3 regions of the Mesorhizobium sp. 43Arga genome follow, and region 2 is predicted to be linked to each of the others. Evidence: predicted binding sites of a transcription regulator. Region 2 holds the regulator's gene; each other region holds the start of a gene.
What was found. Region 2 encodes LexA, which represses DNA repair genes until DNA is damaged. Its sites were predicted from a motif close to TGTTCNNNNTGTGTTCNG; they were not measured.

Region 1 (7,786 bases), on a different contig from region 2:
CGCGCGGCCTGGCCATGCGGAAAGAAGCGCTGCGGCATGACGAGGTTGAGGCTGTCCTTGGCCCGCGTCATCGCCACATAGAGCAGCCGGCGCTCCTCCTCGATATCCTCCTTGGTGCCGACGCCGAGATCGGCCGGAATGCAGCCATCGACGGTGTTGAGCACGAAGACGTTCTTCCACTCCTGGCCCTTGGCCGAGTGGATGGTCGACAGGATCAGATAATCCTCGTCGCGGTGCGGCGGCCCGGCCTGGTCGCTGGTCGCATCCGGCGGGTCGAGCGTCAGTTCGGTCAGGAAGCGTTCGCGCGAGGCGTAGCCCGAGCCGATCTGCTCGAGCTGCAACAGGTCGGCGCGGCGTGTGATGGCATCCTCATGGATGCGTTCCAGATGTGGCTCGTACCAGAGCCTGACCTGTTCGAGATCGGCCGGCCATTTGGCGCCGGCCCGCAGGCGGGAATAGAGCGAGACGAAACCCGGCCAGTCATCCGCCGCACGTTGCGGCGGCCGCCAGCCGGCCAACCCCATCGCCTCGTCCAGAGCCGATGTCATCGTCTCGACAATCTGCGCGGCGGCCGAAGGGCCAATGCCCGGCATCAGCTGCAGGACGCGAAAGCCGGCGACGCGGTCGCGCGGGTTTTCGGCAAAACGCAGCACCGCCAGCACATCCTTGACATGGGCGGCATCGAGGAATTTCAGGCCGCCGAACTTGACGAAGGGAATGTTGCGCCGCGTCAGCTCGATCTCCAGCGGCCCGCTGTGATGCGAGGCGCGAAACAGTACCGCCTGCGATTTCAGCGCCGTGCCAGCTTCTCGTTCGGCCAGAATGGTATCGCAGACGAAGTTGGCCTGCTCGACCTCGTCGCGGACGCTCACCAGCCTTGGCTTGTCGGTGGATTTGCGTTCCGACCAAAGGTTCTTGGTGAAGCGCTCCGAGGCCTCGCCGATCACCGCATTGGCGGCGGCCAGAATGGTTTCCGTCGAGCGATAGTTGCGCTCCAGCATCACCACATCGGCGGCCTGCGCGAACTGCCGGGGAAAATCGAGGATGTTGCGCACCTCGGCGGCACGGAAGGAATAGATCGACTGGGCATCGTCGCCGACCACCGTCAGCCCTGCGCCGTCGGGTTTCAGCGCCATCAGAATCGAGGCCTGCAGCCGGTTGGTGTCCTGGTATTCGTCGACCAGAACATGGTCGAAACGTCCGCCCAGATGCGCCGCGATTTTCGGCTCGGCCGCCATCTGCGCCCAGTAGAGCAGCAGATCGTCGTAATCGAGCACGTTCTGCGCCTGCTTGGCCTCGACATAGCCGGCGAACAGTTGCTTAAGCTCTCCGGCCCAGCCGGCGCACCAGGGAAAGGCAGACCCCAGTACTTCGCCGAGCGGCGCCTGCGCGTTGACGGCGCGCGAATAGATCGCAAGGCAGGTGCCCTTGGTTGGAAAACGCGCCTCCGTCTTGGAGAAGCCGAGTTCGTGGCGCACGAGGTTCATCAGGTCGGCGGAATCCTCGCGGTCATGGATGGTGAAGGCCGGATCGAGGCCGATCTCCAGCGCATAGTCGCGCAACAGCCGGGCGCCGATGCCGTGAAAAGTGCCGGCCCAGGTCAGCGCATCGGTGACAACCGCGGCGTCACGGCCGAGCACTTCGCCGGCGATGCGTTCGACGCGCTTGGCCATTTCGGACGCGGCGCGGCGCGAAAAGGTCATCAGCAGGATGCGGCGCGGGTCCGCACCCCTGACGATGAGATGGGCGACGCGATGCGCCAGCGTGTTGGTCTTGCCCGAGCCGGCGCCGGCAATGACCAGCAACGGCCCGGCGATGTTGCCGTCGCCATGCTCGACAGCCTGGCGCTGAGCGTCGTTCAAACGCGCGAGATAGGCGGGCGCGACGGCCGATTCCAAAAGGGTCGAATCATGGGCGGCGAGGTTCATCGCCCATCAAGCATCGTTTCCGCTTTGTTCGCAACACCGAAGCGGCGCGACGAACCCTTGGTTTTGACGCAATTCCCAAGCGCTCCGCGCTTTTCCCGGGGAAAAACCGCTTCACACTTTTGCTGGAATCGCTCTACCGCCGGGGGTCGACACCCATGGCTGCCGATTGGCGGCGCAGAGCATCGCGGTCACTTCTCGATGCGGGCAGCAATAGGGGATCGATGTCGCCGGGCACGTCATCGATCATCTTGCGCGCGAGGCGATAAGTGAGAAAGGCGAATGTACCTACCAGAAGCAAACGGATCATGCCGTGGTCCTCCTCTGATGGGGGTCAACCGGAAACATGACGGTTTGTTCCATCACGCCAAATTCGCAACCAAACCGATGACGGATCGTTGAGAGGGCGGAGGCGATAGCGATGAAAAAGCTAGGATTAGCCCTGGTCCTGATGGTTTTGGCTGTCTCTGCCTGCGACAACAAACTGCCACTGACCAAGGCTCCTGGTGCCGAACAAAGCTCCTACGCCAGCAATCTCGTCATGAACACGGAGACTGTCGGCCACTGAGATAATTCCGGTGCATATGAGGGCCGTCGGAACCTCATTGCATTGCCGCTATGCATTCTTCAAGCCGCTCGAGGCGGAACTTGGCATTGCGCAGTTCGTGGCCGGCTTCCTGGCGCTGCTGACGGCCTCGCGATGGAGACGCTATTGTGAGGTTTCTTTCGAGTTCGGCGATGCGCGCACGCACCTGCCGCGCCTCGTCCTGACGCAACGCTTTATCCAGTTCCGCCTCGCATCCGTCTTCCCGCAAACACCCGAAAACCCGCAGCTTTCCATGCCAGAAAGACGCTAACTTCCTGCAAGTGCGAATATTCTAAATTTAATGAATGCTAATTTAGAAGGGGTTCGGCGCAACGAAGAAGGCCGGCGCCGCTTGGGAGGAGAAGGCGCCGGCCAAGCGGATAAATCAGGTCCGCCGCGCCATGCAGCGTAGCTGAGTCTTGCCTCTGCGTCATGCGGGATCGCGGATTTCGGCCCTTTCCGGGCGCTTTCCACCGGCAAAAGCTTGCCGAAGAGGGTTCGTCGCCGGTCAAATTCCGAGCCGTTGCCTGGCGATGGCAGCATGGAAACTGGCGCCGAACACTAGCCCATCATCGTTGAAGTCATAGCTGGAATTGTGCAGCGGCGCCGAGGCCTCGCCATTGCCGAGGAAGACGAAGCAGCCCGGCACGTGATCGAGGAAACGGGCAAAATCCTCCGACGCCGTCATCGGCTCGCGGGCAACCGCGATATTGCCGGGATCGAAGATTTTCTTGGCGGCGGCGAAGGCCGCCTCGACCAGTTCGGCATCGTTGTGCAAGGGCACAAATTCCCTGGTGTAATTGACCTCGGCGGCAACGTTACAGGCGGCCGCGGTGCCCTCGGCGATTATGCGCATCTGCCGTTCGATCTCAGCGCTGACCTCGGGGCGAAAACTGCGCGCATCGCCGAGGATGCGGGCAAGACCAGGCAATGCATTGCGGGTGCCGTCGGTGATCAGTTCGGTCACCGAAACCACCGCTGTGTCGGCCGGGCTCAGCCGGCGCGAAACGATCGTCTGCAGGTTGGTAACCAGGGCGCAGGCGGCGACCAGCGTTTCGTTGACCGCATGCGGCCGCGCCGCGTGGCCGCCGAGCCCCTTGAGCACGATCTCGAAATTGTCCTCGGCCGACATGACTGGGCCGGCGCGGGTCTCGAAGTGTCCGACGGGAAGGCCGGGCATGTTGTGCAGGCCAAATATCTCGTCGAAGGGGAAGCGCTGCATCAGGCCATCATCGAGCATGGCCAGCGCACCCCTGCCCCACTCCTCGGCCGGCTGGAAGATGAAGCGCACGGTGCCGTCGAAACCACCCTCCCTCGCCAGCAGCCTTGCAGCGCCGAGCAGCATGGCGGTGTGGCCGTCATGACCGCAGGCATGCATGATGCCGGGATTGCCGGACCGGTATGGCGCGCTCGATTGCTCCGATATGCGCAGCGCATCCATATCGGCCCGCAGCGCAATGGCGCGGTTGCCGCTGCCGCGTTTCAATGTGCCGACGACGCCGGTGCCACCGACACCCTCGGCGACATCGTCCAGGCCGAATTCCCGTAGCTTGGCCGCGACGAAGGCCGCGGTGCGTTTCTCCTCGAAGCCGAATTCGGGGTGCGCATGCAGGTCGCGCCGCCAAGCGGTCATCTCGCGCTTCAGCGTTTCTGGATCGAGTTCAGCCATGTCTTCAGCCTTCGAGCTCGGCGAGTTCCGTCACGACATCAAGCAGGATGTTGGCGCCGGCAACAAGCTCGGCATCCTCGGTGTGTTCATGCGGGCTGTGGCTGATGCCTCCGGCGCTCGGCACGAAGATCATCGCCGCCGGCGCGATGCGCGCGATCATCTGCGCGTCATGGCCGGCGCCAGATGTCATGCGCCGCGAGGCAAGCCCGCGCTTCCTGGCAGCGGCTTCGATCAGTTCGACGACTCGGCCGTCAAAGACGACCGGCTCGAAGCGCGCCAGCCGCTCGACCGTCACGGTGATGCCCTCGGCGCCGAGCTGTTCCAGAAAGGCGGCCAGCGACGCCTCCTGCGCCTGCAAGCGCTGCTCGTCTGGATCGCGCAGGTCGACGGTGAAGACCGCGCGCGATGGGATGACGTTGATGGCATTCGGCTCGAAGCTCATCGTGCCGATGGTGGCAACGGTCGGCGCGTTGGAGGCCGCGGCAAGGTCATGCAGGAAGGTGACCACGCGCGCTGCTGCGTATCCGGCGTCGCAGCGCATCGACATCGGCGTGGTGCCGGCATGGTTGGCCACGCCATCAAGGGTGATGCGCTGCCAGGAAATGCCTTGCAGGGTCTCCACCGCGCCGATCGGAATGCCTTCGCGCTCCAGGACCGGCCCCTGTTCGATATGCAGTTCGAGATAGAGGTGCGGCTTGAGAAAGCCGAGCTCGCGCTCGCCGGCATAGCCGATGCGGGCGAGTTCCTGCCCGAGCGTGCTGCCGTCGGTGCCGACAGCGGCGAGCGCCGCCTCGACATCGACGCCGCCGGCATGGACCTGCGAACCCATCATGTCGGGAGAGAAGCGCACGCCCTCCTCATTGGTGAAGGCGGCGACAGCGATTGGGCGCGACGGCGACAGGCCGAAGGCCTTCAGTGTCTCGATCACCTCCAGCCCGGCAAGCACGCCGTAGCAGCCATCATAGATGCCGGCGTCGATGACGGTGTCGATGTGGGAGCCGATAAGCAGCGGCGCCTCGCCTGTATTGTCGGCGCTTTGCCAGATGCCGAAAATGTTGCCGATGCGGTCGATGGCGACATCGAGCCCGGCCTGCCGTAGCCAGCCGACGAAGAGGTCGCGGCCCTGCCTGTCGGTGTCGGAGGCCGCGAGCCGGGTCAGCCTGCCCTCGCCGTCGCGGCCAACGGCGCCGAGTTCACGGATGCGGCCAAGCAGGCGCTGCGCGTCGACCGCGATCATGGCGTTGCCTCGGCAGCGAGCTTGCCGGCCAGCACCTCGGCCGGGCTCAAGCCGACCAGTTCGGCATAGCGATGCGGGTCGGTGGCGCCTTCGGTGTTGACCACCAGCACGCGGGATTTGCCGTCGAGGCCGAGATCGGTCCTGTTTTCGGCGATCGCCCGGATAAGTCCGGCAAGGCCGACGCCGCCGCTCTCGCCGGCAACGATCACCGGATCGCTACCGGCAGGCCGGGCCAGCCGCCGCATCACCGCGACGGCGTCGTCCTCGTCCACCGTCATGAAGGCATCGCCGGCGCGCGCCAGCACGCGCCAGGCGACCTGAGAGGCCTCATAGCATTCAAGCATGGACATGACAGTCGGCTGATCGTGGGCCACCTTGACCACATGCCCTGCCCGGGCAGCCGCGACGATGCAGGCCGCGCGCGCCGGTTCGACCACGGTGAAGACCGGCCTGGCGTCGCCAAGCACGATGGCGAGATGGCCGGCCACCGCGGCGGCGATGCCGCCGACGCCGGCCTGGACGAAGACGTGGGTCGGCGGTTCGCTGAGCTGGCGCAGCGCTTCGCGGACGATCGCCGTATAGCCCTGCATGACCAGGCCGGGGATGCGTTCATAACCCGGCCACGACGTATCAGACACCACGGTCCAGCCCTTCTCGGCCGCGATCCGCGCCGCTTGCCTGACCGAATCGTCATAATTGCCATCGACGCGAACCATCTCCGCGCCGTAGCGGGCGATTGCCGAGATGCGCTCGTCGCTGACGCCGGCATGAACAAAGATCACCGCCCTGGCGCCGGCAAGCTCGGCGCCTTGCGCGACCGACCGGCCGTGATTGCCGTCGGTGGCGCACGCAAATGTCATTTTTGCCGCGACCGAGCGGACATCGGTACGATCGAGATCCTCGACATCGACAGGGTGGCCAAGTCTTTTACTTGCCTCCTCCAATACAAGGCGGAAAACAGCATAGGCGCCGCCCAGCGCCTTGAAGCTGCCCAGGCCGAGACGAAAGCCCTCATCCTTGACGTGCAGCGCAGCGAGGCCGAGTTCGCCCGCCAGCGCCGGCAGCGCGTGCAGCGGCGTCATCGCGTGATCGTCGCGATGGGCAAGAAAGCGCTCGACCGTGTCGGCGCCCGCGATCCCGAGGGTTTCGGCATCGGCCGCATCAAGCGGCTTGCCGTGCAAGGCATTGCGATTGGGCAGGAACACTGGTGACCTCCTTGGCAGTCAGCGAGACCATATTGCAGGACAGACGCAAAGAGCGCTGTAATTGGGCCTGCGAAATGCAAGTTTGTTTCACCGGGATACCGCCATTGCCTGCATCATCGCCTCCGCTCGACAGTTTCGATCTCGCCATCCTTGCCATCCTGCAGCGCGATAACACGACGCCGCAGCGGCTGATCGGCGAAGCGGTGAACCTGTCGGCGCCGGCGGTGCAGCGCCGGATCAAGCGCATGGAGCAGGCCGGTGTCATCGCAAGCAATGTCGCAATCATCGAACCCGCGGCGGTCGGCCAGCCCATCACCATCTTCGTCGAGGTGGAACTGGAGAGCGAGCGCACCGAACTGATCGACGCGGCCAAGCGGCAATTCTCGCAAACGCCTGAAGTGCAGCAATGCTACTATGTCACCGGCGAGGCCGACTTCATCCTCGTCATCACCGTGGCAGACATGGGCGCCTATGAGGCGCTGACGCGAAAACTGTTCTTCGGCAGCAACAATGTCCGGAAATTCCGCACCTTCGTCGCCATGGACCGCGTCAAGGTCGGGCTGACGGTGCCGTTGCCGGATTGAGCCTTGCCGGCTGGCAGGCTCCGCCGCCATGCTTTTGACATTCTCAGGACGCGAATTGAGCTGGGAGGCGCGCTTGGACCACACCACAACAGTAGCGATCATCGGGGCCGGGCCGGCGGGCCTGGCGGTTGCCGCATGCCTGCGGCAGGCCGGCGTCGACTTCATCATCATCGAAAAAGAGCAGCAGGCGGCGCCTGCCTGGCGGCGCCACTATGAGCGCGTCCACCTGCATACGACCAAGCGCTATTCGTCGCTGCCCTTCGTGCCGTTTCCCAAACACTATCCGCGTTATGTGCCGCGTGATCTTTTCGCCGACTATCTCGATGCCTATGCGCAACGCTTCGACCTCAAGCCTCGTTTCGGAGCAACGGTGAATGCGGTCACCCGAGAGGGGCGCGGCTGGCATGTGGAGGCGACATCCGGCCCGCTGCGCGCCAAACATGTGGTGATCGCGTCAGGCTACAATGCCGAGCCCTCGCGGCCCGGATTTACCGGCATCGACAGCTTCACCGGCAAGACATTGCACAGCGCCGACTATCGCAATGCCAGGCCTTTCGCCGGTCAGTCGGTGCTGGTCGTT
Region 2 (7,786 bases):
CGGATCGCTTCGCGCGCCGGCGCGGGTCCCCGGCTGCGCTTGAGGCTGGGCAAAGCAAGCATGGCGAGCACGAACAGGCCCGTGGCAAGCTTCAGGTCGGGGGGCGGCATGCCGGCGGCGAGGCAGAATGACACCAGCTGGTAATAGATGATCGCGCCGGCAAAGGGGGCCAGCAGCTGGCGCCAGACCGCCTGCTTGCCGACGACCGCCTCGCCGATCATCAGAGCGGCCAGGCCGTTGATGAGGATGCCCAATCCCATATTGACGTCGGCAAATCCCTGCGACTGCACCATCAGCGCGCCGCTCGAGGCCGAAAACGCGCTTGCCAGCCCGACACCGCCTATGGTCGCCGCCCAGACATTGATGCCCTGCGCCTCGGCCATGTCGGGATTGGCGCCGACGGCACGCACGGCGGTCCCCTTCTCGGTCCTGAAGAACATGTAGAGTGCTGCGAAGACTATGAGCGCGAGAAGGCCGGCGACGACGATCTTGCTGGCCGGAAAACCCGGCCGGGCGAACGGCACCCAGTCGAACACGGTGGGCGAGCCGAAAACCGAGAGGTTGGACTTGCCCATGATGCGAAGGTTGATGCTGTAGAGCATCGTCATCATCAGGATGCCCGCGAGCAGCGTGTGGATGCGGAAGCGCAGATGGATGAAGGCGGTGCAGCAGCCCGCCGCAAAACCCGTCACAAATGCGACGACGATGCAGGTCAGCGGCGATACGCCTGCGGCAAGAAGCACGCCGCAGACGCAGCCGCCCAGCGGAAAGGCGCCCTCGCTGGTCAGATCGGGAAAATTCAGCATGCGGAACGGGATCATGATGCCGAGCACGACAAAGGCCAGGATCAGGCTTTGCGCCAGGGTCACCGGCATGATCGCGACGAAGCTGGTCAGAACGTCCTGAATAAAGCCCATGGTGATCAGCTCGCCAGCAACATGCGGTCGGTCTTGATGGAAAAATGGCCAATCAGATCGATAACCGTGACCCTGGCCTTCTCCTCGCCGGTGACCTCGAGCAGGACCCGGCCCGCATCGAGCATGATCACCCGGCTGCCATAGTCGACGGCGTGCTGCATGTTGTGGGTCACCATCAGCGTGGTCAGCTTCAGCGCGTTGACGGCGCGCACTGTCGCCTGCATGACGATCTCGGCCGTGCGCGGGTCAAGTGCCGCTGTATGCTCGTCGAGCAGCAGCAGGTCCGGAGATCCGCCGACGGCCATGATCAGCGACAGGGACTGACGCTGCCCGCCCGAGAGCAGATCGACGCGGGTGTCGAGACGGTTTTCAAGGCCGAGGCCCAATATCGACAGGCGCTCCTTGTAGGACGCGAGCCGCGCGGCGTTCAGCCCTTGCCGCAGCGTGCGTTTTTGGCTGCGCAGATCGGCCAGCAGCATGTTTTCCGCCACGGTCATGCTTGCGGCGGTGCCGCGCATCGGATCCTGGAAGACGCGCGCCAATCTTGTGGCGCGCTTGTACACCGGCAGGGCTGTCACGTCGGCGCCGTTGATCAGGATCTTGCCGGTATCCAGAACAAGGGCTCCGGAAATGGCGTTGAGCATGCTGCTCTTGCCGGCCCCGTTGGAGCCGATGACGATGCCGAACTCGCCGGTGGCCAATGACAGGCTGAGGCCGTCCAGCGCGACCTTCTCGTCGGCCTGCCCCTTGTAGAATATTTTGCGCGCGGATCGGATATCGAGCATCATTCCTCCCTGGCGTGAAGGGCGACGGCGCCGACGCCATCGCCCCTTGCAGCTCGATATCAGTCGACGATGCAACCGCAATCGGCCATCGAGGCCGGTATCTCGATGCCGAACGCGGCCATCGCCTTGCGGGAAATCGTTGCCATGTGATCCTTGTACGCCGGGCGCGACGGCGCGATCGTCTTGGGATCCTTGCCCTTGAGGATCTCGGCGGCGATGTTGCCGGCATTGACTCCAACCTGCGTGTAATTGACCGCAAAGCTTGCCGGCACGGTGCCGTTGCGGACCGCGCTGTCATCGGAGTTGACGATCGGGATTCCGGCCTGGCGAGCGGCCGCGGAGACAGCAGCGATCGCCGGCTGGATCAGGTTGGAGGCTGGGCCGTAGATCACGTCGACCTTGCCGGCGAGCGAGGCGATGCGTTGCTGGATGTCATTGACGTTGTCGACGCCGACTTCCACGACCTCGAAGCCCGCCGCCGGCGCCGCCGCCTTGATCTTTTCGATCAGGGCAACGTCATTGGCCTCGCCCGGATTGTAAGGCACGCCGAACCGCTTGGCGTTCGGCAGCAGTTTCTTGGTGAAGGCCATCACCGCGGCGACATCCTGCAGATCGCTGGCGCCGGTCATGCCTTCATCGCCGGCGTCCCATGACGGCACCAGCTTGGCCGCCACCGGATCGGTGACCGCGGCGAAAACGATCGGAATGCTGGAGCCGGCAAGCGCCTTCTTGGCGATCTGGGAGACCGGCGTGGTGATGGTGTAGATCAGCTTGGGCTGCTCCGCCTGCAGCTTGGCAATCATCTGCGGCACCAGCGATGCATCGAAATTGGTATGGCTTTCGGTGTAGACGACGTCCTTGCCCTCGACAAAACCTTTGTCCGTCAATGCCTTCTTGAAGCCGGCTATGGCAGCGTTGAGCTGCGGATGCTCGCCGAAATTGGCGATGCCGATGCGTATCTGATCGGCCGCGGCGCTGCCGGCGCTGACCATCAATGCGCCTGCCAGGGCCAATCCCGACAGCCAAGCGGACTTCGACTTCATCATCATTTCCTCCCAGATTTGATCAGCGCCGCTCACAGGCGGCAACTGCGGGGATCATGGTCAGTCCCTCGCTGTGTGTCAAACATTATATATAATTCTTGCCATGCGCCACCATCATATATAATTTTCCAGGCCCGATGATAGACGGATCGCGATGCAGGATCAGAACAGCTCCACGAAGACCGAGGCGGCCTATCAGCTGCTGCGGCGAGATATCCTGACCACCCGCCTCATGCCGGGCGCGCCACTCAAGCTGAGTGCGCTGCGCGCCACATACGGCGTCGGCTGGACGCCGCTGCGTGAAGCCCTGTCCCGGCTTGAAGCCGAGCGCCTGGTCACCGCCATCAGCAATCGCGGTTTTGCCGTCGCTCCCGTGTCGCGCGCCGAGCTCGAGGACCTGGCGCGCGCAAGGATGGTTGTCGAAATGCCGCTGTTCCTGGAATCGATCGCGAACGGCGGCAGGGAATGGGAGGACGCGGTCGTCACCGCTCACTACCGGCTCTCCCGCTGCAAGACCGCGGTCGACGACCCTTCCGATGCGGCCGTCGACAAATGGGACGAGAGCCACGAGGCCTTCCATGCGGCGCTGTTGAGCGCGGCGACGTCCAACTGGCTGTTGCGCTTCCGCTCGACGATCGCCGATCAGCTACGGCGGCATCATCGGTTTCTCGGCCTGGCGCCGACATTGCGGGCGGCTGCCGGCCTCAAGGATGGCTATGGCGAGGCAATGGACGCTTTGCGCGAGGCGATCGCCATCGAGCATCACACCGCGATCATGGAAGCGGCGCTCGATCGCGATGTGGAGCGGGCCAAGGCGCTAATGACAGCGCATATCGGCTACACGCTGCATGTCTATGTGCACAGCGAAGACAGTGGTGCCAACACCTACACTGCGCGCGCCGGCAGCCTGAAAGCCGTTTCCGGATGAGGCTGCCGCGGTTGTCCCGATCCCAGCGGTCGAGCCTGCCCAAAGCCAGTGATCGTTGGCGTTTTGATTTCGTTTCGTTCCGCCGGAAATGGATCGACAAACCATACAAATCCGGCCCGTGAACGCCTCTCAAATGCCTGATGCCAAACCGCATTCAGGAGTAGGCCACAGGCCATTAACCAAAATGATTTCAATGCACGTAACGGCAGCGGAAGCGGTCGATCGCTGCCCGCTCCCAGGGGCAAAAAATTTCCGACGTCTTAACAAATTCATTAAACTTTAAACAGTTGCAGAACACAACTGGAACAGATAGTGTTTGTTCTGGGTTTGTTTTTCGATTCTGGTTCAACCCGTCGTTCAATGCCTTGGGGGGCCGCCATGCTGACACGCAAGCAACATGAACTGCTGATGTTCATTCATGAACGGCTCAAGGAAAGCGGTATTCCGCCATCCTTCGACGAGATGAAGGAAGCGCTCGATCTCGCCTCCAAGTCAGGCATCCATCGCCTGATCACGGCATTGGAGGAACGCGGCTTCATTCGCCGGCTGCCCAACCGGGCGCGGGCGCTGGAAGTGCTGCGGCTGCCGGATTCGATCGCACCCGGCCTCAACGCGGCAAAGAAGTTCTCGCCGAGCGTCATCCAGGGCAGTCTCGGCCAGGGCGGCCTTGGTCGCCAGATCAAGCCGGCGCCATCGCGCTTGCCGGCGGCCGGCAATGACGACGACGCGGTCTCTGCCGTGTCGATCCCGGTGATGGGCCGTATCGCCGCCGGTGTCCCGATCGATGCCATCCAGCACCAGACGCATTCGATCTCGGTGCCGCCGGACATGATCATGGGCGGCGAGCACTATGCGCTGGAGGTCAAGGGCGACTCGATGATCGAGGCCGGCATCTTTGATGGCGACACGGTGATCATCCGCAACGCCGACACGGCAAGCCCGGGCGAGATCGTCGTGGCGCTGGTCGACGAGGAGGAAGCAACCCTGAAACGGTTCCGCCGCAAGGGCGCCTCGATTGCCCTTGAAGCCGCCAACCCGGCTTACGAGACGCGGATTTTCGGGCCGGACAGGGTCAAGGTGCAAGGCAAGCTTGTCGGGCTGATCAGGCGCTACTGAGCAGGAACGGCCGGCTTTTCGGATTTTTGATAGGGCGGCAGCCCCCTCGCCTCACGCGAAAACTTTCGCTGCTCGTGCCAGGGCCGATACGGCCCGTCCACCGCGAAGCTGATGATTGGCGGACCGGTCGCCGATTGGCGGTCGAAGAAGACGGCGGCACTGCCCTTGCGGGCAAGTTGCCGCTTGGTAACGACAAGAACCAGCGGATTGTGGCAGGCATCATAGCCCGTCGCGTCATTGACGACGATCAAATCGGCGAAGCCGCAGGCTTTCCAGGTGTCCTCGCGGTCTTCGACATGCGCGATGATTGCACCGGATGGGTGCCGGGCAAGACAGACGCCATCCGTGCAGTAGAACGGTGCTCCCGGCGGCAGATTGACGGCATCGGCGATGTCGAATTGCCCGTCCGCCTTGTCGAACATCTCCGGCACGACGATGGTTTCGGACACCAGCGCGCGTTTCCAATTGTCGACGGTGAACTCGTTCGGGCGAGCCCGGCTGACCGCGAGTTCGCCGCCGCCGATCGGCAGTGCGACCAGCCGCGCATCTTCCGAGATAAGCACATCGGGCGTGCGCGTATCCGATACAGTCAGCAGGCCGGCAAGCGCGAATGGCAGTGCCGCGAGCCGCAGCCAGGTCGTCGCCATCGTCGCGATGACCAGGGCGATGGTCACCAGCAGGACGGATTGCTGCGAAATCAGCCCGACCGCATCGACCGGTGAGCGTTCCGATATCCACGCCGATATGGCTATCATCGCCGTCAGGCCCTTGCCCATCAGGTAGAGGGTCGGCGCATCCAATCCGAATGGCATCAGCAACGCGCTGGCAACGGCCAGGAACATCACGGCTGACACGATCGGCATGACGGCCAGATTGGCGAACAGGCTGAGCGGCGACACTCGCTGGAAATGCCAGATGGCAAACAGCGCCGTGGCGCAGCCGGCGATGATGGAGGTCATCGCCAACCCGCCCGTCGCCAGCAGGAATTTTCGCGTGAGAAAACCCGGCAGGGATCGCTTTGGCGGTGGCGGTCTCGCCTTTCCCGCATGATGATCCGCCCAGCCGGCATAGGCACCGATCAGCGCCGCGGTCGCGGCGAAGGACATCTGGAAGCTCGGGCCGACGACCTCATGCGGCGAAACCACAATGACGGCGATCGCCGAGATCGCCAGATTGCGCATGGTCAGCGCTGCGCGATCGAACAGCACGGCAATCAGCATCACCGCCAGCATGATGAAGCTGCGCTCGGCAGCGACGACGACGCCGGAAATGACGAGATAGGCGGCGATCGAGAAAAGGGCCGCGGCGGCCGCGTATTTCTTCACCGGCCGACGCGCGGAAAAATCCGGAAACAGCGCGAAGCCGCCGCGCAGCAGACCCATGATGGTGCCAGCGACCAGCGCCATATGCAGTCCCGAAATGGAGATGATGTGATAGATGCCAGTGCGCCGCATCGCCTCGTTGATTTCATCGGGAATGCCGGCGCGCACGCCGACGATCAGCGCCGCCGCGATCTCACCTTCAGCACCGCCGACCGTGGCCCTGATATGGTCGGCGATGGCTTCACGGGCATTTTCTATCCCTGAGAAAAGGCGGGCCGTGAGCGGCATCTCGTCGTTGGTGGCGGAGACAAGCTTTGGATTGCCGAGAAAGAAACCGCTGCCGCCAATGCCGGCAAAATAGCTGTCGAACGAGAAATCGTAGCTGTCGGGCCGCACCGGACCGGTTGGCGGCAACAGCTTGGTGTAGCCGGTGACCAAGGAACCGGCGGTCATGTCCGCCGGGATGTCTCGCGCCGAAAGCCGGACCCTTTCCGGCGCATAGCGCAGTTTCGGCCGCGCGGTCGACGTCACGTCGATGGTCAGCCGGATGCGGCCGGTCTCCATCCGGTCGAGCGAAACGACGCGGCCGGTCACTTGCGTCGAGATTTCCGAACCCAACATCTGGGTGCCCGCACGCCATGTCTCGACCTTGGCGGCAAGCAGGCCAAGCGCACACAACAATGCCGCCATGAAGCCCAGATGGGTTTTCGGCCAGGAGCGCGAAACAAGCGCACAGACCGCCATCAGCACGACGACCGCGACAGGCTTTGCAAAATCAGGCTCCGCCGCGAGCGAATAATAGCCGATCGCACCAGCGGCCAGACAAACCGGCACCAGCAGGAAGGCGACGCCCCGGTCAAGCTCGAGCTCCGCTGCGCTCGCCGCACCGTGGCGCAGGCGAGGCCAGGAAACCCTGCCGAGTTGCCGCCGGACACGCACAATCCGGCCTGAGGCAGGCGACGGAAGTATCGCCGGAATATCCGCATGCGGCGGCTGGCTCCCGGGCACCCGCACAAGAGGCGATGGCAGTGGGTTCGCCAGGGGGGCTGCAAACAGGGACCGCTCGCTGACGCCAACACTGGCGTCCTCGCCCTGTTCCCAGTCCCGGCCTCGTCCAGCCATCGGGTCTGCCCCTTGCACCCCTGTCGCCCTATGCTACATGAACGCCGGGCGCGCGAAAGTCCGCGCAGCCGCACACCCCGCTTCAGATGGTTTCCGAGAGTTTCATGTCCGACAAGGTCGTCACCCGTTTTGCCCCCTCGCCCACCGGTTACCTGCACATCGGCGGCGCGCGCACGGCGCTGTTCAACTGGCTCTATGCCAAGCACACCGACGGCACGATGCTGTTGCGCATCGAGGACACCGATCGCGAGCGTTCGACCGACGCCGCGACGGCCGCCATCCTCGACGGCCTCTCCTGGCTCGGTCTTGGCTGGGACGGCGACGCGGTCTCGCAATTCGAGCGCGCGCCGCGCCACCGCGAAGTCGCGGAGCAACTCGTGCGCCTGGGCAAGGCCTACTACAGCTACGAGACACCTGCCGAGCTTGAGGCAATGCGCGAGGCAGCACGGGCCAAGGGCCTGCCGCCGCGCTACAACGGCCAGTGGCGCGACCGCGCCCCCTCAGAGGCGCCTGCAGGCGCCAAGGGCGCCATCCGCATCAAGGCGCAGACCGA
Region 3 (7,786 bases), on a different contig from region 2:
TGACGCAGCCACGGCTGCGCACGCCCAGAGTGCGTTGATCGAGACCAGCCAGGCCGCGGCCATCCTAAGTGTAGAGCCGCGCGAGGGGCTGGCTTCGGCCCGCTGCCGCCATTTGGCGATCCAGGCGCAAAGCGGGATCACCGCCAAGGCAATGGAGAAGGTCGAGCCGCGCACTTGCCAGGCACTGACGAGGAACGCCACCACCAGCAGCGCGCCAACGAGGCTGTCCTGCCGCCGCGAGCCGCCTCGGCCGAGGCCAAGCGCAATCAGCAGGATCGCCAGCAGCGGCGTGGCAAAACGCTCCACCACCGCGACCTGGTTGTAGATGACGAGCTTGTACAGCGACTGCGCCTCTTCGATGTTATCGAGCCATAGTTCCCTGAGGCGTGGATCGAGATTCGCATAGGGGGCTGCCAGGCATTGCGGGAAAAGCGACACCACGACAGCGCCCAGCATCGCGGCAAGCAGGCCGAGCGCCACGAGACGCCGGCCGAGCGTGGCGTTGGCCATGTCGAGCGAAGCCACGGCGGCAAGGCCGCATCCGGCGAGCGCGGCCACCACGAACTGCACTGTCGAGAAAGCATCGCATTGCGGCTGGCCCCACGCCGATGGGGCGATGGTGGTGACGAAGACCAGCCCCGAAACGCCGGCAAAGCCAAGGCCGAAATCCCTGGCGATCCGCCGCTCACCGCTGGGGTCGGCGACAAACAGCAGGGCGATGCACGCGCCGATGGTGGCGACATAGGGCGCCGTTTCCATGCCGACGGCCAGCATCAGCGCCGCGCACAGGCCCGCGAACAGCGCCGCCCAGCGCTGCACGGGCGCATCGAGCAGCAGGCTCAGGCAGGCCATGGTCAGCGTCAGCTGAACATTGTGATGATCGAGCGAGCCGGGCGAAAAGATGCCGATGAAGTGCAGCGCCGCGGCGCCGATGACGACGGCCGGCAGCACGGCGGCGGCACCGGCAAAACTGCGCGCCGCGCGGGCGGTAAAGAGCAAGGCGAGGGAGAAGAGCAGCGCCGGCCAGAGCACCTCGGCGATAGTCTCGGCCCTGGCCACGCTGCCGGTCAGCGCCGAGGCCGCCAGAATGATGGCGGCTAGCGGCGCGTCGACCAGCCGCGACCAGTGCATGACGAAGCCGCCTTCAAGACCCATCCGGTACTGATGCAGGTCGAACCAGCCCTGGCCGGCCAGCATGTCGCGAACCTCGACCAGACGCAGCAGATTGTCATTGTCGCCGCCGGCGTCGGTCAGGTCGCGGAATCCGCTGAGAGCGCTGACGGCAACCATCACCAGCGTCGCGACGAGCACGAGCGCAAGGTCGTTGCGCCGGGACGGACGTGGCGTGGCCTCGGCGGAGATGATGGTATCGGCAGGAGTCACGGGACGGCCTCTGGGCGCTTTCTTCGTGACGGACGTTATCGCGAACTCACTGCGCAAACCTTAAACCACGGGGGCTGTCATTGGGATGAGCTGCGGGACGGGCATCGCTTCGGCGAGCCGCCGTCGAATGCCTTCACGTGGCTCTTCGATCGTCGCGAAATACCCAGACCGATGAGAGCACATAGCTCGCGGCGCTTGCGGCGACCGTGATCATGGCAGACATGATCAGCGGCGAGGCGGAGAATATCGACACTGCGACATGGGCGGACAGGCCTGCAAACCCTGCGCAGACCAGCTGGGTGACGAGATAGCGTGGAAACGCATGGGCGTGGTCGTGCCGCCCCTCGAACGTCCAGCCGCGCTGTGCCGAATATGCCACGACGAAGGCCAGCATATAGGCGATGACGCTTCCGACGAATGGCGGCAAGCCGGCCGAAACCAAGGCCCATGACAGTATGAATAACAGCAGCGCCGCGCCAATGCCTACGACGACAAACCGGACAAGCCGTATGGCGGCGAATTTTCGTAGAAGCCGGCTCATTTTTCAGCAGTCGCGGCGGCTTCGCCTGATCCGCCGGGCTGGCCGGCTTTCAGCCGCTTGACCGGGATTTCCAGGACACCGAGCAGGAATGCCGAGAAGAAGGCCTGGAACGAAATGACAATCAGGCTCAGGCCCAGCACGACGATGCGCGGGATTTCGGAATCGTTCAGCGGACCGAAGCCAAGATGCGCCCAGCGCAGCACCGCATAGCCGAAGAACAGGACGCCGCCGGCAAAACAGATGCCGGCATTGGCGGCAAGACGGTCGGTGCTGATGGTCCTGGTCAGCCAGTCGGACCCGCGGCTGCGCGGCAGGATGCCGGTGATCTCGGCATAGTATCGCGATATGGCGCCGAAGGTGATGAGCTGGATGCCGGTGATGATCATGAAGCAGGCGGCGACGAAAGTGTTGAGATCGAGCGAAAGATTGTCGATCACCCGCAGCGGCCCAAACACCAGCAGGGCCGCGAACAGCGTGCCCAGGCCGCACAGCGCCGCGCCCGGGATGAAGAACATCCAGCGCGGATTGTAAACGAGCAGGAATTTGAGATGCCGCCAGCCGTCACGCCAGGTCCTGAGATGCGGCGGCCGGCTGCGGCCGTCGGGCTTGAGCGTGGTCGGCACTTCCTCGATGCGCAGACCGGCAAGCGCGCTGCGCACCACCATTTCGCTGGCGAATTCCATGCCGGTCGTCTGCAAATCGAGCTTGCGGATGCTCTCGGCGTTGAAGCCGCGCAGGCCGCAATGGAAGTCGCCGGTCTTGATGCGGAAGAACAGGCGGCCGACGAAGCTCAGCACCGGATTGCCGAGATAGCGATGCAGCGGCGGCATGGCGCCGCTCTCTATGCCGCCCTGGAAGCGATTGCCCATGACCAGGTCGGCGCCGTCGCGCAGGCGCGTCATGAAGGCATCCAGCGCGCCGAAATCGTAGCTGTCGTCGGCATCGCCCATGATGATGAAGCGCCCCCTAGCGGCGGCGATGCCGCCCAGAAGTGCCGCGCCATAGCCCTTCTGCGCCACCGGCACGACACGGGCGCCGCCCTGGGTCGCGATCTCCTGCGAGCCATCGGTGCTGCCGTTGTCTGCGACCAACACCTCACCCAGGATTCCGGCCTTGTCGAGGAAGGCCCTGGCCTTGCCGATGCAAACGGCCAGCGTCTCGGCCTCGTTGAGGCACGGCATCAGGATGGTGAGTTCAAGCTGTTTGGTCGCGGCGGCGCGGATGGCGGTGAGCGCGTTCATGGTCGTTGTTCCATCGAGGACCCCCATCCGGCGCCTGCCGTTGGGGCATTCGAGGCCTATTCTTGTACGGCAAGGCTTAAGAAAACGATGACACGGCCGCTAGCCTTGTCGCGATCGGGCTGGCGGGGTTGCGTCCTGCTGTCGCCATTCTTCAGATGTCGCGATTGGCAGAAGGCGCGGCGACCCTTATATCGCTCTCGTCGACTGCGCTGGGGACCCGCCATGAAGTTGAAAATCGCCGTCCAGATGGACCACATCTCCACCGTGTCGATCGCCGGCGACACCTCGTTCGCGCTGTCGCTGGAAGCACAGCGGCGCGGCCATCAGTTGTTCCACTACACGCCCGACCGGCTGTCGCTGCGCGACGGCAAGGTGTTTGCGCGCATCGAGGAGATGCAGGTGCGCGACGAGAAGGGCAGCCACTACTCGCTGGGCGAGAAGGTGCGTACCGACCTTTCGGAGATGGACGTCGTCCTGCTGCGCCAGGATCCGCCCTTCGACATGAACTACATCACCACCACGCATATCCTCGAGCGCATCCATCCGAAGACGCTGGTGGTCAACGACCCGGCCTGGGTGCGCAACAGCCCGGAAAAGATCTTCGTCACCGAGTTTGCCGACCTGATGCCGGACACGCTGATCACCAAGGACAGCCAAGAAGTCGCCGCCTTCCGCAAGGAGTTCGGCGACATCATCGTCAAGCCGCTCTACGGCAATGGCGGCGCCGGCATCTTCCATCTGCACGAGGCCGACCGCAACCTCGCCTCGCTCTTGGAAATGTTCGGCCAGCTGTTCCGCGAGCCCTATATCGTGCAGCGCTACCTCAAGGACGTGCGCAAGGGTGACAAGCGCATCATCCTGATCGACGGAGAGCCGGTCGGCGCCATCAACCGCGTGCCGGCCGAGCATGATTCGCGCTCCAACATGCATGTCGGCGGCCGCGCCGAGAAGACCGAACTGACGGAGCGTGAGCGCGAGATCTGCGCCCGCATCGGGCCGTCGCTCAGGGAACGCGGCTTCATCCTGGTCGGCATCGACGTCATCGGCGACTACATGACCGAGATCAACGTCACCTCGCCAACCGGCGTGCGCGAGGTGCAGCGCTTCGGCGGCGCCGACATCGCCAGCCTGTTCTGGGACGCGGTCGAGGGGAAGCGGAAGTAAGCCGTTTTTCAGTTCGTATTAACCATGTTCCGCCTTTTCAACCGGGCTCAATCCGGCTGCAACCAGAGCGATTGCCTTGTTCCCGTAATGTTCTTGATTTGACCGGCAATCTGTGATTGTCTCCTGCGGGGGCCACATTCTAGGCCGATCGCATGGGTTGTGGCCCATATCCGGGGTGGGAAAATGGTGGCGCGGGTTCGCACGGTCGCTTTCCAGGGCATCGAGGCCGTGCCGGTCGACGTGCAGGTGATGATCGCTCCCGGCAAGGTTGGCATGCAGATCGTCGGCCTGCCCGACAAGGCGGTGGCCGAAAGCCGCGAGCGGGTGCAGGCCGCGCTCCACGCGTCGGGCCTGTCGATGCCGTCGAAGAAGGTGACGGTCAATCTGGCGCCGGCCGACCTGCCCAAGGAAGGCAGCCACTACGATCTGCCGATCGCGCTTGGCCTGATGGCGGCCCTTGGCGCCATTCCAGGCGACATGCTGGCCGGCTATGTCGTGCTTGGCGAACTCTCGCTCGACGGCACCATCGCCGCCGTCGCCGGTGCCTTGCCGGCGGCGATCGGCGCCAATGCCGAGGGCAAGGGGCTGATCTGCCCGTTCGCCTGCGGGCCTGAAGCGGCGTGGGCCGGCAAGGATTTCGACATTCTGGCGCCGCGCAGCCTGATCGCCATCGCCAACCATTTTCGCGGCACGCAGGTGCTGTCGCGGCCGGAGGCCGGCATCCACGCCGCGGCGCGCGATCTGCCCGACCTTGCCGACATCAAGGGCCAGGAGACCGCCAAGCGGGCGCTGGAAGTGGCGGCCGCCGGCGGCCACAATCTCTTGATGGTCGGCCCGCCCGGATCGGGAAAATCGATGCTGGCGCAGCGGCTGCCATCGATCCTGCCGCCGCTGGCGCCGAAGGAATTGCTCGAAGTCTCGATGATCGCCTCGGTGGCGGGCGAACTCGGCGAAGGCAAGCTGACCGACCGGCGGCCGTTCCGCGCCCCGCATCATTCGGCCTCGATGGCGGCGATGGTCGGCGGCGGATTGCGCGCACGGCCCGGTGAGGTCTCGATGGCGCATCACGGCGTGCTGTTCCTCGACGAATTCCCCGAATTCACGCCGCAGACGCTCGATGCGCTGCGCCAGCCGCTGGAGACCGGCGACTGCATGATCGCGCGCGCCAACCACCGCGTCACCTATCCGGCGCGCATCCAGCTGGTGGCGGCGATGAACCCGTGCCGCTGCGGCATGGCCGGCGAGCCTGGCTATCGCTGCCTGCGCGGCGAGCGCTGCCGCACCGATTATCAAGCACGTATTTCCGGTCCGCTGCTCGACCGCATTGACCTGCGGATCGAAGTGCCGGCGGTCTCGGCCAGCGACCTGATAAGGCCCGACCGGGCGGAGAAAAGTGCTGATGTGGCGTTGCGCGTGGCACGCGCCCGCACCCTGCAGCGCGAGCGTTTCGAACGGCTCGGCGTGACCAGCGTCACCACCAACGCCCATTGCGCGCCGGCGGTCATCGAAGACATCGCCATGCCCGACGCAGCCGGCCTGTCGCTGCTCAAGGACGCCAGCGAAAAGCTCGCCTTCTCGGCGCGGGCCTACCACCGCGTGCTGAAAGTCGCGAGAACACTGGCCGATCTGGACGCCAGCGAAACCGTCGGCCGCATCCATCTCGCCGAGGCGATCTCCTATCGCATGAGTTCGGAGCGCGTGGCGCAGGCGGCGTGAAGGATGTCGCCCAAACTGACCTCGGTTTTGGGAAGACGACATGCATGAAAACAAGGATCTAAAGCGAAGGGCATTTGCAACCACGCCAGGTCCGTCTCTGCAGGCCGTTCCGCATTTGCCCGGATCAACCGGTCGCGGGGATCATCTTCTGCAACGTCGGCGTCAGGATCATGCCGAAGGTCAAGACATCGCCATAGGCGCGCGCGGAAAGCATTGCGCCATGCACGGTCGCCATGAAAGCCTCGGCCTCAACGCGTGGCGAAGCGGAAATTGCCAGCGTGCCTTTTTCGGCGCCGCGCTCGATGACGCCAGTCAGCCATCCCGAGAGAAACCGGAAATACGCCCGGACTTCCACGGCAACCTCCGGCGGGAGCGCCGGCAGCTCGCTGGCAAGCAGTGCGCAGACGCAGAAGGGTATGCTGGCGTCCTCGATGCATCGGGCCCAGATGCCGGCATAGGCTCGAAGCAACTCCGGCGGCTCGGGGACATCGCGCTCGAGCCCTCCCATGCCCGTGACGGCATCCTCGAGGTAGCGCTTGAGCAAGGTCTGCACGAGGTCGACCTTGCTGGGGAAATGGTGATGGATGCTGGCTTTGCGGATGCCGATCACTTCGGCGATATCGGCGTAGCTGAAGCCATTGTAGCCGCCGGCGACGATGAAGCTTCGCGCGGCGGCCAGGATCTCATCTGCGGTGTTCGAAGGCTTGCTCATGACTTGCTCCGGCGGAGGGCTCCTCCATACTTAGCGGGTCGCCGTTTTCACGCAAACGATGACCCGCTCTCCAAGCCTTTTGTTTTGAATTCCGGACCGAGGCACGGCGAAGTCGCCAAGCCCAACCGTTCGCACTTCCTGGAATTGCCTAGCTTGCGACCCGCGGCGACTTGCGAAGGACGTCGCTGACCGACAGCCATAGAGCGGACACGAGGAAGTAGAAGGCGCCGAACGCGGCATAGGGCGCAACATTGGCGATGCCAATGATCTCCGTGCCGCCGGCCATCTTGACGAAGAAGAGACCTGCCAGGGCCGATTGGGCGCCGCTCAGGATCATCGGCCATTGCGCACCGTTGGTTTTCCAGCGCCGCGCCGCGGTCAGGAGCTGAAAGGTGCCGGAGACAGCGGCCCAGACGCCGTAGACCGAGAGCACCGCGTTCATGCTGTGACCGAGCGCGATGGCGACCGCAATCGCGGCGACGATGCTGACGGCGAAGTTCAGCAATTGCGACTTGTTGCGGCCGAGCCCGCCGGTGCGCCGGGCGTCGACGTAATTCGCGAGCGCATCCCATGCAGGGTAGGCAACCAGCATGACGGCAGCGAGCGGCGGACTGCTTTTCGCGACGGTGAAAGCCGCCGCGACCCAGGCTGCCGATACTGCAAACCGCAGATAATAGTAGCTTTTGAGCCAACCGTTCGATGACGGGCTCTGATCATTCATTTGTCCAGGCATGATGGGGATCTCTCGTTTTCATCTACCTACCAACTAGTAGGTAGATAGCTCGCAGTCAAGGTGCCTGAAGCCGATCTCCGATCACCTCGACATCCCATTTATGTGATCGGCGGTCTGATGGTTTCGAGATCTGGGGGAGGGGGAGGTCGGCGCCTCAGCCCTGTCCCTTCAGCTGCAGCCGCCGCGCGTGCAGCACCGGCTCGGTATAGCCGTTGGGTTGGCTGGTTCCCTTGAACACCAGATCGCAGGCGGCCTGGAAGGCGATGGAGGTGTCGAAGTCCGGCGCCATCGGCCGG

Region 1: ACWGS8_RS24980 (ATP-dependent helicase) is a predicted target of LexA. The motif match lies at 1,943-1,960, and genes of this name have one in related genera.
Region 3: ACWGS8_RS34150 (YifB family Mg chelatase-like AAA ATPase) is a predicted target of LexA. The motif match lies at 4,407-4,424, and genes of this name have one in related genera.

Annotation. Positions count from the first base shown of each region.
Region 1 covers NZ_JBSKBO010000008.1:58,203-65,988, forward strand. The annotation lists gene ACWGS8_RS24980 (ATP-dependent helicase) at 1-1,928, opposite strand, end outside; gene ACWGS8_RS24985 (hypothetical protein) at 2,062-2,235, opposite strand; gene ACWGS8_RS24990 (hypothetical protein) at 2,347-2,493, shown strand; gene ACWGS8_RS24995 (hypothetical protein) at 2,528-2,701, opposite strand; gene ACWGS8_RS25000 (M20 aminoacylase family protein) at 3,020-4,180, opposite strand; gene ACWGS8_RS25005 (allantoate amidohydrolase) at 4,185-5,417, opposite strand; gene ACWGS8_RS25010 (diaminopropionate ammonia-lyase) at 5,414-6,622, opposite strand; gene ACWGS8_RS25015 (Lrp/AsnC family transcriptional regulator) at 6,727-7,206, shown strand; gene ACWGS8_RS25020 (flavin-containing monooxygenase) at 7,235-7,786, shown strand, end outside.
Region 2 covers NZ_JBSKBO010000003.1:168,317-176,102, reverse strand. The annotation lists gene ACWGS8_RS13485 (ABC transporter permease) at 1-917, opposite strand, end outside; gene ACWGS8_RS13480 (ABC transporter ATP-binding protein) at 923-1,702, opposite strand; gene ACWGS8_RS13475 (ABC transporter substrate-binding protein) at 1,762-2,748, opposite strand; gene ACWGS8_RS13470 (GntR family transcriptional regulator) at 2,900-3,673, shown strand; gene lexA (transcriptional repressor LexA) at 4,052-4,789, shown strand; gene ACWGS8_RS13460 (ComEC/Rec2 family competence protein) at 4,783-7,233, opposite strand; gene gltX (glutamate--tRNA ligase) at 7,338-7,786, shown strand, end outside.
Region 3 covers NZ_JBSKBO010000025.1:4,556-12,341, reverse strand. The annotation lists gene ACWGS8_RS34170 (GtrA family protein) at 1-1,383, opposite strand, end outside; gene ACWGS8_RS34165 (GtrA family protein) at 1,517-1,924, opposite strand; gene ACWGS8_RS34160 (glycosyltransferase) at 1,921-3,165, opposite strand; gene gshB (glutathione synthase) at 3,388-4,329, shown strand; gene ACWGS8_RS34150 (YifB family Mg chelatase-like AAA ATPase) at 4,513-6,045, shown strand; gene ACWGS8_RS34145 (TetR/AcrR family transcriptional regulator) at 6,170-6,757, opposite strand; gene ACWGS8_RS34140 (DUF308 domain-containing protein) at 6,906-7,490, opposite strand; gene ACWGS8_RS34135 (malate synthase G) at 7,645-7,786, opposite strand, start outside.